DNA from 2 places in the Bacillus mojavensis genome. Region 2 is predicted to be linked to the other one. Evidence: a T-box and tRNA genes for the amino acid it is inferred to sense, from the RefSeq annotation. Region 2 holds a T-box; the other holds one or more tRNA genes.

Region 1 (6,998 bases), 510 kb from region 2:
AAGGGGATGAGTAATGATGACACTCTGGCTAATGACAGCTATTTTTTGTGTTATTATTGTGGGCATTTCTTTATTATTTAAAAAAAAGAAATCTCCTCTACAGTATGGTATCCCATCAGTTTTAATGGTGCTAAGTATAATCTTATTTATTGTAAGTTTCATTGTTGGTCGATGGGAAGGAATAGGGTTAGGGGCTATCAGTGTCTCTTTGTTTGTTTCATCAGTAATCGCTTTGATCGTTATAAGCGCATTAGGATTTTTGAAGGACTAAAGAAAAGCCTGGCTAGTCATTAGCCAGGCACCCTTTTAACAGCCTTTAGGTCCAAAATACATTCTAATTCCAAATGCAGCCCAGGTTACTTCATTTCTTACGCATTCAACTAGCATTGTATCACACTTACATTTCCTTAACCCCTTACCATAGCATCTATCGTGTAACACACAACAACTATCGGTATAATTGATTGGTTTTCCGCCGCCATGATCTCCGTTGTAGCCACAGTTTCCACCGCAATGTTGGTATCCTCCTGGCAAACATCCATTTGAAGTCCACCATACTTTTGTTGTGAAATCTCCTGAGGTTTCTTCCCCCGAATCCATAAAGTTTCCTGTATCTTGAGGAATATAATTAGGATCATTAGGCAAAGGCTCAGTTATATCTGGAAGTTGTGATTCTGGATAATCAACAGATAGGGTATCAATTTCAATTTCACCTTCTGTATTAAAGGTAATACCTAATAAATAATGCGAATCAGTTTTATCTGTTGTTAAAACCTGAGCTACTTCTTTATACTCTATTGGTAATTCATAATCATTTAGTTCGTAATATGCAATTCGTACAGTTTTAGATTCATTAATAAAGACAATTTGTTTACCTGAGACAACATATCCTTCCTCAAGTTCAATGTCACTTTTATAACCTTTGTCTACTTTCAAATCTTTTTTTGAAACTGTTTGTTCATTATTGAACTGCTGGTTTACCACTACTAATAGATCATCAAATGAACTGTCATTAAATGCCCTTTCTTTTAATTCTTGCAGTTCTTGACCTTCCATGTAAACACCATTTAAGATTTGCAAATATCCCAACTCCTTTAATTTTTTAGAGGCGCTAATTGCTCTTACTGATTATTGCCTCCTGATCTACAAAGTGAATTGAGTATATGAAAAGTAAACTCTCTTTAAAAATTATTCAAGCTTATTTTCATGGATAATTGCAAACTCCCAAAAACCAGGAACATCTTGAAGGTAGAGCCAGTTTAATTTACTCAACATTTTAGCTATTATTTCTTGTTCAAAATCTTCTCTTTCTTGAAAAGAAACATTATATAAACATTTTTTGATAAGGGGTGCCATCATCTTTATTATTTCTTCTTTTTCTTTTTGAGAGAGAATGTTTTCATCTTTACACAAAAAATCCACTTCAATTTCCTCCTAATCTTCTTGATTACAAGTCTGTTTCAATTTATTAAGGCTTCTTTTGTAGATATTAAAAACGTTTTGCCTTGAGTCCCCTAGAAAAGTAGCTATGTCTTGGAGAGTTAGACCTTCTATATACATTAAATTTAGAATTTTTTTCTGTTTTTCATTGAGATTTGTATAAGCCTGATGTAATTGTGGATCTGTGATACATTCATCCAAGCTGATACAACACTTTGTAAGAGTATCGACTTCAGTCTTATCTGGAATAGTTTCTATTCTAGATGCAGTTATTTCTTCATCTTGTTTTAATGGAGCATCTAGTGTAAGTAAAAATCTTTGCTGCATTCTGCGGTTTCGCTTGTCAAAATCAATTGAAGATACTTTAATCATTGTGGTTAGGTACTTAAGTATACGCGCTTTTTTATAAAACTTTTTGAATCTCTGATCCAATAACTGTTGATTTTGTAGAGTAGGATGTTCGGTGGCCTTTTTAAAAACTTTTTTGTTTGTAGAGTTTGTAAGAAATTTTTTAACTATTGGTTCATTCAAAAATTGAAAATTTAACAATGTTTGTTTGCTCATGAAAAATCACCTCTACCTATTTAGTGAAATTAAATTAGAAGAAGTAAACGATTATGTAAAATTAGGGAACGCATGTTCTATTTTAAACCAATGATTAAATTTTTTCAATTTTTCATGAGAAATTTAGGAAATAGTTAAAAGTTTATAAAGAACGTTTACATCCATGGTGGATTTTTCACTTTATTTGGTACAAATGGCAGTATAGCCAAGTGGTAAGGCAAAGGTCTGCAAAACCTTTATCATCGGTTCGAATCCGATTGCTGCCTTTAATTTCAATTTAGGAAGGTGAATATTAATGAAACCAAATATTATTGTTTTTACAGCTGCTAATTGCATTTTTTGCAAGAAACAAAAAGAATGGTTAGATAAACATTCTATTGAATACCTAGAAAAAAAAGTAGAAGTTGAAAAACACAAACGAGAACTATTAGAAAGAAAGGTTTTAGGGGTACCCTTTACCATTATTACTTTTGAAAGAGAGCCAAAAGAGATTACTGTTGCAGGATTTAATGTTAATAAATTAGAGAGTCTTCTATTGGGGGATTAAAATGAAACAATTTGATAATTCACTGAATCAGTATTATCAATTGAAAAAAGATTTATTGTTAGTTGCTCAAAAGTTAAACTCATGCAATATTGAAGAAAAAGAGATGTATCAAGATATTGTGCTCTGTTACAGTAAACATTTGAAAGAAATAAATAGGTTATTAGAGAAAAAGTATGGTCTGAAGTTGTGTTCTGATGAGGAGTGACTTTGAATGCCTAATATAGTTTTAGATGCGGGTCATGGAGGTAACGATAGTGGGGCAACAGGCAATGGTTTGATTGAGAAAAATTTAACTTTGGACTTAGTATTAAAAGTAGAACAACATCTAAAAACAAAGCAGAGCGTGATAGTTCATCTAACTCGAAATACTGATGAATTTGTGTCTTTAAATAAACGATCACAGATTGCAAACAAACTAAATAGTAACCTCTTTGTTTCTCTTCATCATAATGCAGGTGGGGGAACAGGATTTGAATCATACATCTATCCTGGTCTAAAGAATACTATCACAGGACAAATCCAACAAGAGATGCATAAAGATATTATAAACTTTTTAAAACTGCAGGGTATGACTGATAGAGGACAACGTGAAGCAAATTTTGCGGTTTTGAGGCAAACTAAAATGCCAGCTATTTTGTTGGAGAATCTTTTTTTAGATTCCAAAAAAGACGCGTCTCTTTTAAAGAAACCGACATTTATTGAAGAATTGAGCCAAACAATGGCTAATAGTATTGCCAGTATCGCAACTAACCTTTAAAAAGGAGGGAGTTGCTTGAATTTATCTACTGAAACGCTTATTGCTATCATTGGAAATTTTGGTTTTCCTATATTAGTTGCTGTTTATTTACTAACACGGCTAGAGAGCAAATTAGATGCATTGACGGAAGCAATTATTGAACTCAAAAACAAAAAATAATTAAGAAAACCAGTTCGGGAAATGCTTACTGTGGCGGCTAACATTTCAAAGAACTGGTTTTTTTTCGGATATATTAAAGTACTATACGTTTATATGAATAATTCCCCTAGGAAACACACACCGCAATACCAACTTACTTTAAGTAACTGGTGAGTTTTGGTGAGTAAGTCTTCTTCCATAGCCTTATTTTCCACATAAGAAAATAATACCAAATGCGGTTAAACCCTTGGTATTATTGGGATGCGGCCGAGAGGACTTGAACCTCCACGGGTTATTCACCCACTAGGCCCTCAACCTAGCGCGTCTGCCATTCCGCCACGACCGCGTGACTATTAAAATGTTGTGCTGGTTTTCAGGCTCTTAACCTAGTAAAACCAATTTGCGTGCACTTTGTAAAATAAAGTGCGGGTGAAGGGACTCGAACCCCCACGTCGTAAGACACTAGATCCTAAGTCTAGCGCGTCTGCCAATTCCGCCACACCCGCAAAAAGACAAATGGTGAGCCATGAAGGACTCGAACCTTCGACCCTCTGATTAAAAGTCAGATGCTCTACCAACTGAGCTAATGGCTCTTACTATTTAATTTCAAAAAATAAAAATGGCTGGGCTAGCTGGATTCGAACCAACGCATGACGGAGTCAAAGTCCGTTGCCTTACCGCTTGGCTATAGCCCAACGAAAATGGAATGACCCGTACGGGATTCGAACCCGTGTTACCGCCGTGAAAGGGCGGTGTCTTAACCGCTTGACCAACGGGCCGATGGTTGAGAACTTATATCGCAATCTTATGGCGGAGAAGGAGGGATTTGAACCCTCGCGCCGCTTACGCGACCTACACCCTTAGCAGGGGCGCCTCTTCAGCCACTTGAGTACTTCTCCAAATATGGCTCCACAGGCAGGATTCGAACCTGCGACCGATCGGTTAACAGCCGATAGCTCTACCACTGAGCTACTGTGGAATAATGAGACAAGATTCATTATATCAGGCTTGTCATTCAGAGTCAAGAGGAAATGTTTTTTATTTATCTCTCGTGACGACTTTTATAATGTAACATAGGCTTGCCAGTTTCGTCAACCTTTTTTACGAAAAAATTCTTTTTATTTTCCCGCGGCATTTTCCGCATCTGTATCTGTCAGGATTCATGGCGCGTCTCTTTATATACTGTTGGCCGCAAGCCGTACATATATACCTATATGTTTTTTTGCTTTCTGTTTTTTTCTTTAGAGGCGTACAGAAGCGGGGCGCATTGACTTGCTGGAGAAGCGTTCTGAAATCTCTGTCCCTGTGCTTGTATCCTTTTCCTTCAAGGTGAAGGTGATAATGGCACAGCTCATGCTTGATAATGCCGATCAGTTCCTCTCTGCCGTGCTCAATCAAATATTTTCTGTTCAATTCGATGTTATGAGAGGTTAACAGGTATCTTCCGCCGGTCGTTTTAAGTTTGTCGTTGAAAACAGCCTGATGTCGAAACGGCTTTTTGAAAAATGTGTTGGAAATATCCTCTGTAAGCTTTTGCAAATCTTTGTTATCCATGGTGCACCTCACTAAAAAAACATTGAACGGGACAATTCACTGTTCGCATACAATAGGGTAATCACCGCCCCTCTTATATCAAAGCTGAGGAGGAATGAGCCTATGCCAAATTGGCTGAAAAAACAGATGCAAAAAGCGTTCCTTGAAAAAGATAATTATCAAATTAAACTGCTGAATCAATGCTGGTATTTCTATAGGAAAAAACACTGCTCGTAAGCAGTGCTTTTATTTTACCATAGACAGTGATACTCTGCCTTTTTGCACATCGACACCGTCAACCCAAACCGTCACGATGTCACCGACGGATACAACATCAAGCGGATGCTTGACGAATTGATTGCTGAGTTTTGAAATGTGCACAAGCCCGTCCTGTTTGACTCCAATATCAACAAACGCTCCGAAGTCCACTACATTGCGCACGGTGCCCTGCAGCTCCATTCCTTCTTTCAGATCCTCCAGCTGAAGGACGTCTGTTTTCAGCAGAGGCTTAGGCACCTCATCACGCGGATCACGTTCAGGTCTTGTCAGCTGTTCACATATGTCCTTCAGCGTAATTTCACCGATTCCCAGTTCTTTTGCTGTTTCAGAAAGCTCCAGTTTGTTGATTTTGTCCTTCAATTCCGCCGTGCCGATTTGCTCTGTTGAAACACCGAGCTTTTTCAAAAGCGTTTTTGTTTCTTTATAGCTTTCCGGGTGGATTCCTGTTCTGTCCAAAGGCTCTGTCCCTTCCTGCACTCTTAAAAAGCCGATACATTGTTCATAGGTTTTCGCGCCGAGCCTTGGAATGTCTTTCAGTTCTTTTCGATTCGAAAATTTACCGAGCTCTTCCCGCTTTTTGACAATGTTGCCCGCTACGGACTTTGATAATCCCGCTACATACTGAAGCAGCGCCGCGGAAGCTGTGTTGACATTTACTCCTACCTGGTTTACGACTGTCTCAACGACAAAACGCAGGGATTCATTTAAGCGTTTTTGGCTGACGTCATGCTGATACTGTCCGACACCTACAGATTTCGGATCAATTTTGACGAGTTCCGCAAGCGGGTCTTGAAGTCTCCGTGCGATGGATACTGCACTGCGTTCCTCGACCTGAAGCTCAGGGAATTCTTCTCTGGCAAGCTCAGAAGCCGAATATACGCTTGCCCCCGCTTCATTGACAATCACATAATAAATATCACGCGGCGTGTCCTTCAGCACATTCACAATGAATTGCTCTGTCTCCCTGGAGGCTGTGCCGTTTCCAATCGCCACCATTTCCACTTGATACTTTTCAAGAATCGCTTTCACTTTCTCATGAGCTTCCTTCGTTTTTTTGACAGGTGCATGTGGGTAAATCACATCAATTTTTAAGACTTTCCCGGTTTCATCTGACACTGCCAGCTTACAGCCTGTTCGAAAAGCCGGATCTACACCGAGAACCGTCTTGCCTTTCATCGGCGGCTGAAGGAGAAGCTTTCTGAGGTTCTCAGAAAAAATATGAATCGCCTGTTCATCTGCTTTTTCTGACAGCTCTTTTCTGATTTCACGTTCAATGGCCGGCTGAATCAGTCTTTTGTAGCTGTCTTCAATCGTTTCCTGCAAAATGTCTTTTACAGACGTTGAACGGTTTTTGATGATTTGTTTTTCTAAATAAGCCTTAATGTGATCTGCTGGCGGTTCGATAGACACCTTTAAAATGTCTTCTTTTTCGCCGCGATTCATGGCAAGCACTCTGTGCGGAACGACCTTTGCGATTGGTTCTTCATACTCGTAGTACATTTCGTACACGTTTTTTTCATCTGTGTCTGCTGATTTTCCGGCAGCTGACTTGATCGTTCCTTTTTTAAAGGTTTCCTGGCGAATCCATTTTCTGAAATTCGGTTCGTCCGAGATTTGTTCCGCAATAATATGCTTGGCGCCTTCAATGGCTTCTTCTCTGGTGAACACTTCTTTTTCTTCGCTGATATATTGGTCTGCTGTTTCTGCAAGGCGGTCATCTTGCGGAAGGGTCATGATATA
Region 2 (6,998 bases):
AGTTTTTCCTAGAAGCTTTCTTCTTTTTTCTCAACTCTCTGAAAAACGCACTGAGCATTCCTCCGCATTCTTCCTCTAGCACACCGCTCACCACTTCAGCCTGATGATTAAAGCGTTCTTCCTGAAGAAGGTTCATTAACGTGCCTGAACAGCCTCCTTTTGGATCAAAAGCACCAAACACCACTTTTTCCACGCGTGAAAGCACAACAGCTCCAGCACACATCGGACAAGGCTCAAGGGTAACGTAAAGAGTTGCCCCCTCCAGTCTCCATGTTCCAAGTGACTTGCACGCTTCATCAATCACAAGCATTTCCGCATGAGCGATAGACCGCTGCTCTGTTTCTCTTAAATTGTGCGCGCTTGCCACGATTTCATTATTCACGACAAGCACGGCGCCAATCGGCACCTCGCCTTTCGCTTCAGCTTTTTTCGCTTCTTTTATTGCTTCTTTCATATAAAGTTCATCTTGATTCATAAGGTTAGCTCTCTTTTCAAAGTTTTTTCCTTACCTAAAAAGGCTACATATTAATTATAACTTAAACAGAAAGGAGACTGTCGATGTCTAAAGCAGACACAGCTCTTCTCATTGTCGACATGATCAATAATTTTGAATTCGATATGGGAGAAAGCCTCGCCAACAAAACAGAAAAAATCGTTCCTCACATTTTATCATTAAAAAAGCACGCGAGACAAAATGACTGGCCGATTATATACATTAATGATCATTACGGGCTTTGGCAAGCGGATATCCAAAATATCCAGCAAGAATGTGAAAACGAGAAGAGCAAGGCCATTATTGAAAAGATATCACCCGAGGATGCCGACTATTTTCTAATCAAACCGAAACACTCCGCTTTTTATGAAACAGCCCTCCATACCCTCCTTACTGAATTACAGGTGAAACGCATTGTCTTAACAGGTATAGCGGGGAATATATGCGTGCTATTCACTGCTAATGATGCTTACATGAGAGAATACAGCATTACGATACCTAAGGACTGCATTGCTTCTAACAGCGATAAGGATAATGAATTTGCCCTAACTATGATGGAAAATGTTCTTTTCGCAGAAATTACAACGGAAGAACAAATTACTGAAAAACAAACATGATTAGCGCTTTCCTTTCATACATTGTAGCGATATGAAAGGAGGCGTTTTTCATTCAAATTTATGTAGTGAAACAAGGTGACACTCTTACTGCTATCGCTTCACAATACAGAACAACTGTAAATGAAATTACAGAAACGAATGAAATACCGAATCCCGGCAGCCTTGTTGTCGGACAGACCATTGTCATTCCAATAGCTGGCCAGTTTTATGATGTTCAACAAGGCGATACCCTGACATCCATCGCACGGCAATTCAATACGACAGCAGCCGAGCTTGCCAGGGTGAACCGAATCCAGTTAAATACCGTACTGCAGATTGGTTTCCGTTTATACATTCCTCCAGTTCCTAAACGAGACATCGAATCAAGTGCTTATTTGGAGCCCCGCGGAAATCAAGTCAGTGAAAATCTCCAGCAGGTGGCCAGAGAAGCGTCGCCCTACTTAACGTACCTTGGCGCATTCAGTTTCCAGGCACAGCGTGATGGAACCTTAGTCGCACCGCCTTTAACGAATTTAAGAAGCATTGCAGAGAATCAAGACACGACAATGATGATGATTATAACAAACCTAGAAAACCAGGCATTCAGCGATGAGCTCGGCCGGATCCTTTTGAACGACAATACTGTGAAAAGAAGACTTTTGAATGAAATAGTCGAGAATGCCAGAAGATATGGCTTCCGTGCTATTCATTTTGACTTTGAATACTTACGGCCCCAGGATAGAGAGGCATATAATCAATTTCTCCGCGAGGCAAGGGATCTTTTCCATCGAGAAGGCTTAGAAATTTCTACGGCGCTTGCCCCTAAAACAAGCGCAACACAGCAGGGGAGATGGTACGAAGCTCATGATTACAGGGCCCATGGCCAAATTGTCGACTTTGTTGTCCTCATGACATATGAATGGGGCTATAGCGGCGGGCCAGCTCAAGCTGTTTCTCCAATTGGGCCTGTTCGAGACGTCATAGAATATGCTTTGACAGAAATGCCTGCGAATAAAATTGTTATGGGACAGAATTTATATGGGTATGACTGGACACTGCCTTATACAGCAGGAGGAAATCCGGCAAGAGCGATAAGCCCTCAGCAAGCCATTGTCATAGCTGATCAAAACAATGCCGACATCCAGTATGACGAAACCGCTCAAGCCCCTTTCTTTCGCTATACTGATGCAGAAAACAGAAGGCATGAGGTATGGTTTGAGGATGCCCGATCGATCCAAGCCAAATTCAATCTGATTAAAGAGCTGAATTTAAGAGGCATTAGTTATTGGAAGCTGGGACTTTCCTTTCCTCAAAACTGGCTGCTGCTTTCTGATCAATTTCAAGTTGTCAAAAAGACGTTCCGTTAATTTGGAAACGTCTTTTTTTCATAGGGGAATCCAAGGGTTGTGATACAATATGAAGGTCAGCAATTGACGGACGTTTTTTAGAAATAAGGAGGATTCCAATGAATACAGCCCCTTTTATCGCAGTTGAAGGTCCTATCGGGGCAGGAAAAACAACGCTCGCGACGATGCTTTCACAAGAGCTTGGATTCCCTATGATCAGTGAGATTGTTGAGGATAACCCATACCTTGATAAGTTTTATGACAATATAGAGGAATGGAGCTTCCAGCTTGAGATGTTTTTTCTTTGTCACAGATACAAACAGCTTGAGGATACCAGCCTTCACTTTTTAAACGAAGGACAGCCTGTAATAGCTGATTATCACATTTATAAAAATGTGATTTTTGCGGAACGAACGCTGTCTGAACAGCAGCTCAACAAATACAGAAAGATTTATCATCTTCTTACCGATGATCTTCCAAAGCCAAATGTCATCATTTACATAAAGGCAAGTCTGCCAACATTGTTACACCGCATTGAAAAACGCGGGCGCCCCTTTGAGAAAAAAATTGAAACCAGCTATTTGGAACAGCTGATCGCAGATTATGACATCGCCATCAAGCAGCTGCAGGATGCAGATCCAGGTCTTACGGTGTTAACAATAGATGGCGATTCAAAGGATTTCGTTTTGAATAAGAGCGATTTTGAACGTATTGCCGCCCATGTAAAGGAGCTTATAAAATGAAAGAACATCATATCCCTAAGAATTCAATCATTACAGTAGCAGGAACAGTAGGTGTCGGTAAATCAACTTTAACAAGAGCATTGGCTAAACGGCTTGGCTTTAAAACCTCTCTTGAAGAAGTCGATCATAACCCCTACTTAGAAAAATTCTATCATGATTTTGAACGCTGGAGCTTCCATCTGCAAATCTATTTCTTAGCTGAACGGTTCAAAGAACAGAAAAATATTTTTGAAGCTGGCGGAGGGTTTGTACAGGATCGTTCTATTTATGAGGATACTGGGATTTTTGCAAAAATGCACGCTGACAAAGGGACGATGTCAAAGATTGATTATAAAACGTATACAAGCCTGTTTGAAGCAATGGTCATGACACCGTATTTCCCGCATCCTGATGTGCTGATCTACTTAGAAGGCGATCTGGAAAACATATTAACCCGGATTGAGGAACGCGGACGTGAAATGGAGCTTCAAACAGACCGGTCTTATTGGGAAGAAATGCACACACGTTACGAAAACTGGATCAGCGGTTTTAACGCCTGTCCTGTCCTGAAAATCCGTATTGAGGATTATGATCTGAAGAATGATGAAAGTTCTATCGAGAACATTGTTGATCAAATTGCAACTGTCATTCATGAAACGAAAAAAAAGTGAATCTCATGACCTGAGATTCACTTTTTTATGATATTAAAAAATCCGTTGCAAACGGTGCAACGGACAAAACAATCTCCAATATATGCTTGAGTTTCATTAGAATTAAAATCAATATGGCGGAGGAAGAGGGATTCGAACCCCCGCGGGCTTTGACACCCCTGTCGGTTTTCAAGACCGATCCCTTCAGCCGGACTTGGGTATTCCTCCGTATCGACAAGACTTACTATATCATGAATGTTCTGTGATGGTCAAGCATTTTTAAAAACTTTTTTTGTTTTTATAAAAATGTTCAATTTAAATAGCGAAAAGGCGTGCCTTATCAGGCACACCTTTTCAGCATTACGCTTTGATGACTTCTCTATTTCCCATATAAGGGCGAAGCACTTTTGGTATAATGACGCTTCCGTCTTCCTGCTGATAATTTTCTAAAATAGCAGCAACTGTTCTTCCGACTGCCAGACCTGAGCCGTTCAATGTGTGTACATGCTCTGGTTTGCCTTTCGCTTCACGTCTGAAACGAATGTTCGCACGTCTGGCTTGGAACGCTTCGAAGTTGCTGCAAGAAGAAATTTCACGATAAGTGTCTTGGCTCGGAATCCATACTTCTATATCGTATTTTTTCGCAGCTGTAAATCCTAAATCACCCGTACACATGCTCATTACACGGTATGGGAGTTCCAACAGCTGAAGCACACGCTCAGCTTGGTTTGTGAGCTTTTCTAACTCATCATAAGAATCTTCCGGCTTTACAAACTTCACAAGCTCCACTTTATTAAACTGGTGCTGACGGATTAATCCCCGTGTATCGCGCCCTGCTGAACCAGCTTCTGAGCGGAAGCAGGCACTGAATGCCGCATAATTAATCGGCAGGCTGTCTCCTGACAGAATTTCATCCCGATGCATGTTTGTGATCGGCACTTCAGCAGTCGGAATCAAGAAGTAATCCTCTTCTCTGATCTTAAACGCATCCTCTTCGAACTTTGGAAGCTGGCCTGTTCCCGTCATGCTTGCGCGGTTTACCATATAAGGCGGGATGACCTCAGTATAGTTATACTCATCCACATGAAGGTCTAGCATAAAATTATAAAGCGCACGCTCCAAGCGAGCACCTAAGCCTTTATAAAACACGAAGCGGCTGCCTGTCACCTTCGCAGCACGTTCAAAATCAAGAATGCCAAGCTCATCAGCAATATCCCAATGCGGTTTTGGCTCGTATGCAAATGAAGGTGTTTCGCCCCATTTCCGGATTTCCACGTTATCATCTTCTGTTTCACCGACTGGCACTGATTCGTGAGGAATATTCGGGATTGAGAGAAGAATGGTTTCAAGGGCAGATTCCACTGTTCTTAATTCTTCATCAAGTTTTTTAATTTCCTCGCCGACTTCACGCATTTCTTTAATGATATGATCCGCGTCTTTTTTCTCGCGTTTTAAAACAGCTACCTGCTGGGATACTTCATTCCGTTTTCCTTTTAGCTCTTCTACTTTTCCGATAAGCTCTCGTCTTTTATCATCAAGCTCCTCGAACTTATCAAAATCTGTTAAGTCTTCGCCTTTGTGTACAAGCTTTGCTTTAATTTCTTGAAAATTCGCTCTCAGCATTTTCGTATCAAGCATGCGAAACACTCCTTTTTTCATTAAATTCATTGAATTATCGAAAATAAAAAGAGCCCTCATCCCCATGAAAGGGACGAGAGCTCTCGCGTTGCCACCCTGATTGAAAACAAGCCATAGACTTGTTTTCCGCTTTCACACATAACGGTTATCCCGTAAACGCCTACTTCATTCAGCATTTCGCTCAAGGATGGATTCAGACAGCATCTTTCACCGATTCGCACCAACCATCGGCTCTCTTAGAAAGAGAGGCTTCCTACTAGTTCCTATCAACGCTTTTCGATCTTTATTTGTGTTTATAATGTACTATAAGTTTCCACAGCTTTCAACTGTTTTATACAAGGGCTTTTTGCTTGTATTCCTCAACCATTTGAACGAACAGCTTTGTCACCCGATGATCCTCTGTCAGCTCCGGATGGAACGAACAGCCCAAGAAATTATCCTGTTTAGCCGCAACAATGCGTCCGTTATGCTCAGAAATCACTTCAACATTTTCACCGGCTTCCAAGATATGCGGCGCACGGATGAATACGCCAGTAAAAGGTTCGTCCAGCCCTTTAATGGTTAAATCAGCCTCAAAGCTATCGACCTGCCGGCCAAACGAATTCCGTTCAACAACTACATTCAGCAAACCTAAATGAGCGTTATCTGAACCGGCAATTTCTTTTGCCAATATAATTAACCCGGCACATGTCCCAAACATCGGTTTTCCCTGAGCAGCAAACTCACGCAATGGCTCCATGAATTGATACGTATCAATTAAACGGCGCATTGTCGTGCTTTCTCCGCCCGGCAAAATTAAACCATCGATTTCGTTTAGCTGCTCTGGGCGTTTAATAACAAGTCCAGCTGCACCGCATGCTTCAATTGCATGGATATGCTCTCTGACTGCTCCTTGAAGTCCTAGTACACCTATTGTTAACATGTCGCAGCTCTCCTATATTCTTACCAGCCGCGTTCTTGCATACGCTGTTCTGGAAGTAAATTTGAGATTTCAATCCCTTTCATTGCAGTTCCAAGCTCTTTTGAAAGCTCTGCAATCAATTTATAATCAGTGAAGTGAGTTGTTGCTTCCACAATTGCTTTTGCAAATTTTGCAGGATTGTCTGATTTGAAGATACCAGAACCAACAAATACACCGTCAGCGCCAAGCTGCATCATAAGTGCCGCATCTGCAGGAGTCGCTACGCCGCCAGCCGCAAAGTTAACGACAGGAAGTTTACCGTCTCTTTTAATTTGTTGAAGCAGCTCATAAGGCGCTCCCAAATTTTTCGCTTCAGTCATTAGCTCATCATCGCTCATTGCAACCACTTTGCGTACTTGAGCGTTTACCTTGCGCATATGGCGAACAGCCTCAACAATGTTGCCTGTTCCAGGCTCGCCTTTCGTACGAAGCATAGAAGCGCCTTCAGCAATACGGCGTGTTGCTTCACCAAGATCACGGCAGCCGCAGACGAAAGGAACTGTGTATTCATTTTTATTTAAATGAAATTCTTCGTCAGCCGGAGTCAGAACTTCACTTTCATCAATATAGTCAACACCCATAGCTTCAAGCA

The links. A T-box is a leader RNA that pairs with one kind of tRNA and senses whether it is charged. The one in region 2 lies ahead of serS (serine--tRNA ligase), so its partner is inferred to be a tRNA-Ser.
Region 1: it encodes a tRNA-Ser, which carries the amino acid that the T-box ahead of serS (serine--tRNA ligase) is inferred to sense. The anticodon was not compared.

The regions. Positions count from the first base shown of each region.
Region 1 covers NZ_CP051464.1:524,667-531,664, reverse strand. Annotated here, with positions in the region: gene HC660_RS02760 (YesK family protein) at 14-271, shown strand; gene HC660_RS02755 (phospholipase A2 family protein) at 307-1,080, opposite strand; gene HC660_RS02750 (hypothetical protein) at 1,189-1,422, opposite strand; gene HC660_RS02745 (sigma-70 family RNA polymerase sigma factor) at 1,435-2,004, opposite strand; tRNA gene HC660_RS02740 (tRNA-Cys) at 2,200-2,270, shown strand; gene HC660_RS02735 (glutaredoxin family protein) at 2,300-2,551, shown strand; gene HC660_RS02730 (hypothetical protein) at 2,553-2,756, shown strand; gene HC660_RS02725 (N-acetylmuramoyl-L-alanine amidase) at 2,763-3,308, shown strand; gene HC660_RS02720 (YvrJ family protein) at 3,324-3,467, shown strand; tRNA gene HC660_RS02715 (tRNA-Leu) at 3,709-3,792, opposite strand; tRNA gene HC660_RS02710 (tRNA-Leu) at 3,871-3,952, opposite strand; tRNA gene HC660_RS02705 (tRNA-Lys) at 3,964-4,039, opposite strand; tRNA gene HC660_RS02700 (tRNA-Gln) at 4,067-4,141, opposite strand; tRNA gene HC660_RS02695 (tRNA-Glu) at 4,154-4,225, opposite strand; tRNA gene HC660_RS02690 (tRNA-Ser) at 4,255-4,345, opposite strand; tRNA gene HC660_RS02685 (tRNA-Asn) at 4,351-4,425, opposite strand; gene HC660_RS02680 (SprT family protein) at 4,548-5,000, opposite strand; gene cmpA (cortex morphogenetic protein CmpA) at 5,103-5,216, shown strand; gene HC660_RS02670 (Tex family protein) at 5,226-6,998, opposite strand, start outside.
Region 2 covers NZ_CP051464.1:19,078-26,075, reverse strand. Annotated here, with positions in the region: gene tadA (tRNA adenosine(34) deaminase TadA) at 1-475, opposite strand, end outside; gene HC660_RS00115 (cysteine hydrolase family protein) at 559-1,110, shown strand; gene HC660_RS00110 (glycoside hydrolase family 18 protein) at 1,167-2,456, shown strand; gene dgk (deoxyguanosine kinase) at 2,555-3,178, shown strand; gene dck (deoxyadenosine/deoxycytidine kinase) at 3,175-3,828, shown strand; tRNA gene HC660_RS00095 (tRNA-Ser) at 3,943-4,035, opposite strand; gene serS (serine--tRNA ligase) at 4,168-5,445, opposite strand; T-box leader at 5,512-5,724, opposite strand; gene pdxT (pyridoxal 5'-phosphate synthase glutaminase subunit PdxT) at 5,777-6,367, opposite strand; gene pdxS (pyridoxal 5'-phosphate synthase lyase subunit PdxS) at 6,388-6,998, opposite strand, start outside.